Regions from separate parts of the Bacillus sp. MUM 13 genome, predicted to be linked through region 1. Evidence: riboswitches for the same ligand, from Rfam matches in the RefSeq annotation. Region 1 holds a riboswitch; the other holds the start of a gene.

Region 1 (2,408 bases):
CTATCCCGGACATATAATCAGGGTACCCGGGATCTGGAACCAGCGCTATGTCACCTGGATTCATCAGGCATTGCGGCAGTTCTACAAGCCCCGCTTTTCCGCCGAACAGGATGGCAACTTCTGAATCGGGATCAATTTTGACATTATATTCTCTTTCATAAAATTCTGCTGCAGCTTCTTTCAGTGACCGAAGCCCTTTGAATGGCGAATATTTATGATTAACAGGATTTTCGGCAGCCTGCTGCAGCTTTTTAATAATATGCTGGGGTGTTGGCATATCCGGATTTCCTTGCCCTAAATTGATTACATCATGTCCTTGTTGTGTTATGCTGTTCACCTTAGAGACCAGTGAAGCAAAAAACTGCTGAGGCAGATTTTTGAGCAGCTCTGATTTTTGGAATTCTATCATTTTGGCACCTTCTCTGAAATTTCTTGAAATTCTCGTCACAAATGATATATCTTAAAATTACTAATGTAAAGAAAATTCTATGAAATCATGGAGGAAGATAACATGAAATGGAAAATAGCGTGCATACAAATGGATATATCCTTTGGCAGACCCGCACAAAATTATGCCAGGGCAGAAGAGCTCATCCGTAAAGCTGCAGAGGAAAGCCCGGATATAGCGGTTTTGCCTGAGCTTTGGACAACGGGATATGATCTCGGCAGGCTGGATGAAATAGCTGATGACGAAGCTGCCGAAACCGTGGCATTTTTGCAGAATTGCGCAAAAGAATACCGCATCCACTTAGTGGGCGGTTCTGTTGCGAAAAAAACTGCAGAAGGAATAACAAACACCCTCATCGTCATCAGCAAGCATGGCGAGCTGATTAAAGAGTATGATAAACTTCACCTATTTCGCTTGATGGACGAACATCATTATCTGCAGCCGGGAAAAGAAGATGGACTTTTTTCTTTGGAAGGCATGCTTTGTGCAGGCTTTATTTGCTATGATATTAGATTTCCGGAATGGATACGGACCCACGCTGCAAAAGGTGCACAAGCCATATTTGTTTCTGCGGAGTGGCCTAAGCCCCGCCTTGCACACTGGCGAGCCCTATTGATCAGCAGAGCAATTGAAAACCAGGCATATGTTGTGGCAGTAAATCGCTCAGGCAGTGACCCGAAAAACATGTTCGCAGGACATTCCATGATAATAGATCCTTGGGGGGAAATTGTGGCTGAAGGTGCAGAAGAAGAAGAAATTATCACAGGAACCATCGATTTTGCCAAAACTGAAGATGTCCGGAAGCAAATTCCCGTTTTCTCTGACAGGCGGCCGGAATTTTATTGATATTCTAAAAATTCGGCGTTGACAAATGTTTTTAAATATTGTTATTATTCATTTCAGGAACCAGAAAAAAACTTAATAGAATCAACTTTCTCTTATCAAGAGCAGGCTGAGGGTTATGGCCCTATGAAGCCCAGCAACCGACCGTAATTCCATTGTGAAATGGGGCGAAACATTTTCGCCGGATCCAATCCTTAAGGCACGGTGCCAATTCCATCAGAAAGAAATTTCTTTCTGGCAGATAAGAGGTGCGAAGCCTACACTTCAAGCCTCTTTCTTTTTAGAAGGGGGCTTTTTCCTTACCCCCGGATACATTACTTGGAGGGATCACTCATGACTGAAGCTGAACATATACATTATGAACCACTGACCGAAAAAACCGCTCTTGAGCTCGTGCACCGGCTTGGATTATTTGAAGATGCGCGCAGCTTGAGCTGCAGGGAAATAGGCGATGGCAATTTAAATTATGTTTTCCGCATTACTGAAAAAGACACATCGAAGGGAATCATTATCAAACAGGCCCTGCCATATGCCAAAGTAATCGGGGAATCCTGGCCGCTTACAATCAAACGGGCAGCCATTGAAGCAAATGCACTTGTCATTTTTGGAAGCTATTGCAAGGAATATGTGCCTAAGGTTTACTATTCTGATGAAAAATTGGCCATTACCGTGATGGAGGACCTATCACACCTGACCATTGCACGCGAGGGACTGATAAATGGCGAAGAATATCCCCTGCTGTCAAAGCATATAGGGGAATATATAGCTAAAACTCTCTTCTATACTTCGGATTATTTTTTGGATCACACAAAGAAAAAGGAATTGGCGCGACAGTTTACCAATCCTGAATTATGCCATATTACAGAAACTTTTGTTTTCACAGATCCCTTTTTCGATAGTGAATCCAATGATTATGAAGCAGAGTTGAATGAAGAAGTCCAAGCTATTTGGCAAAATAATATGTTGAAGCTTGAAGTAGCTAAATTAAAGAAGAGCTTTCTGACCGAGCAAGAAGCGCTCCTGCATGGAGATCTTCATACAGGAAGCATTTTTGCAGGCAGGCAGGAAACCAAGGTAATAGATCCCGAATTTTCTTTTTATGGACCTATTGGATTTG
Region 2 (2,408 bases), on a different contig from region 1:
TCCTATTTTACGCTTGAGCAGCTTGTTCTTTTAAAGAATCAGCTTTGTCAGTACGTTCCCAAGGAAGATCTACGTCAGTACGGCCAAAGTGTCCGTATGCTGCAGTCTGCTTGTATATTGGGCGGCGAAGATCCAGCATTTTGATGATTCCTGCCGGGCGCAAATCAAAGTTGCTGCGCACAAGATCAACCAAAACATCTTCACTGATGGTTCCTGTTCCAAATGTATCTACTGAGATGGAAACTGGCTGAGCTACACCAATAGCGTATGCAAGCTGCACTTCAGCCTTGTCTGCAAGACCTGCAGCAACAAGGTTCTTTGCAACATAACGGGCTGCATATGCCGCAGAACGGTCAACTTTTGTAGCGTCTTTTCCAGAGAAAGCACCGCCGCCATGGCGTGCATAACCGCCGTAAGTATCTACGATGATTTTGCGGCCTGTAAGACCTGCATCCCCTTGAGGTCCGCCAATTACAAAACGGCCAGTCGGGTTAATGAAGTATTTTGTATCTGCATCAATCAATTCACTAGGAACCACTGGATTAATGACATGTTCTTTTAAGTCGCTTTGGATTTGCTCTAAGCTGACTTCAGGAGCATGCTGGGTAGAGATAACAATTGTGTCGATGCGGACTGGTTTATTGTTTTCATCATACTCAACAGTTACCTGTGTTTTGCCGTCCGGGCGAAGGTAATCAAGAACTTCGTCTTTGCGGACTTGAGTCAATCTGTGTGAAAGCTTGTGTGCCAGTGAAATCGGAAGAGGCATAAGCTCTTTAGTTTCATTGCAGGCAAAACCGAACATTAAGCCCTGGTCTCCCGCTCCGATTGCTTCGATTTCTTCATCAGACATTTGTCCTTCACGTGCTTCCAATGCCTGGTCAACACCTTGTGCAATATCTGCAGACTGTTCATCGATTGAACTTAAAACTGCACAAGTTTGGGCATCAAAACCGAATTTGGCGCGTGTATAGCCAATTCCTGCAATGGTGTCACGCACAATTTTCGGGATGTCTACATATGTAGACGTAGTAATTTCGCCTGCAACCAGTACTAAACCTGTTGTAACTGAGGTTTCACAAGCAACACGGGCATTTGCATCTTTTTCAAGAATTGCATCTAGTATAGAATCTGAAATTTGGTCACAAATCTTATCCGGATGGCCTTCTGTAACAGATTCAGAAGTAAATAGACGACGTTTCTTTGACATCTTATTTCCTCCTTAGAGTATGGTATGTTTTAGTTATGAGCCGGCAGGATTTCACTGCCTTTTCATCACTTGTTTTGACGGAGCTCATTCCCTTATTAGTTCCAATAATAAATGCAGAATAATAACAATATGACACTCACATGCACTCTATCGTTAAAATAAAGGCTTGAAAAATGCATAAAAACCTTTCCAGGTTAGTGAGGAAAGGTTTGTTGTCTGACATCTATCCTTTCACTCTTATCGTTCAAGGGTTTCTTAGCCTTGCATCAGGTTAGCACCATCGCTAAAATTCCACTTGTTATAACATCCAAACCATTCAGATGAGTCAAGTTTAATAATAGCAGGTTGCTGGGTTTCATCGGGCCTGTCCCTCCGCCAACTCGGGATAAGAGAATCCGTACAAGGTAAAATAATAACGTAAGAAGTCGAATCATGTCAACTCTTTTTTCTTGTCATTTCCGCCCTGATTTTTCAATCCTCGTATAGTGTAATCGATTCCCTCGTTTTTTTAACTCCTGCAAGTCCTGTTTCAACTTGCCCGGCCGCATATTCTATCATTCAAGCTTTGTTTAGGCCAATGGTGATTTCCGCTTCACTTTTGAGCGATAGCTGGTTGTATAAGAACCGCAGACAGCGGAAAAAGCAGGCAAATTCCACAGGCATAATTCACTTTATTTACACTTCCAATAACTGCATTATTTCCGAGCCAAATAGATAAAATCCCCTGTCTTTAAATTTTCCCAAACCATTAATTTTAGCCATTAAAAAAAGGCTATAAAAAGTTAGTGATTAGTATAGATTAATAGTCTTAATGTGTTATACTATTTTATATTGAACATTAAATATGGTAAAGGAAGGTACCTCTTACATGAATTCCGTAGACATTTCAAATGAACTGCATCAACTATTATCCGGAAGCAACGTACATGTACAGCTTTCTGTTCCGCAGCTAGTGGAAAAAGTATTAAGCCGCAAAGAAGGAGTTCTTACTTCTACCGGTGCCGTGAAAGCGCAAACAGGAAAATATACGGGGCGCTCACCTAGAGATAAATATATAGTAAAGGAAGATTCAGTCACTGATAAAGTGGACTGGGGCACTGTCAATCAGCCGATTGCCAAGGAAGTATTCCTGAAGCTTTATGATAAAGTAATCAGCCATTTAAAAGAGAAAGAAGAAGTTTTTGTTTTCAAAGGTTTT

What was found. Region 1 has a riboswitch for S-adenosylmethionine ahead of mtnK (S-methyl-5-thioribose kinase). Riboswitches for the same ligand answer to the same signal wherever they lie in the genome.
Region 2: another riboswitch for S-adenosylmethionine. It lies ahead of metK (methionine adenosyltransferase); the one in region 1 lies ahead of mtnK (S-methyl-5-thioribose kinase).

Annotation. Positions count from the first base shown of each region.
Region 1 covers NZ_MLYQ01000074.1:15,615-18,022, reverse strand. Annotated here, with positions in the region: gene BIV59_RS16815 (pyridoxal phosphate-dependent aminotransferase) at 1-409, opposite strand, end outside; gene BIV59_RS16810 (carbon-nitrogen family hydrolase) at 512-1,294, shown strand; SAM riboswitch class I at 1,384-1,539, shown strand; gene mtnK (S-methyl-5-thioribose kinase) at 1,625-2,408, shown strand, end outside.
Region 2 covers NZ_MLYQ01000011.1:63,432-65,839, forward strand. Annotated here, with positions in the region: gene metK (methionine adenosyltransferase) at 8-1,210, opposite strand; SAM riboswitch class I at 1,445-1,602, opposite strand; gene pckA (phosphoenolpyruvate carboxykinase (ATP)) at 2,079-2,408, shown strand, end outside.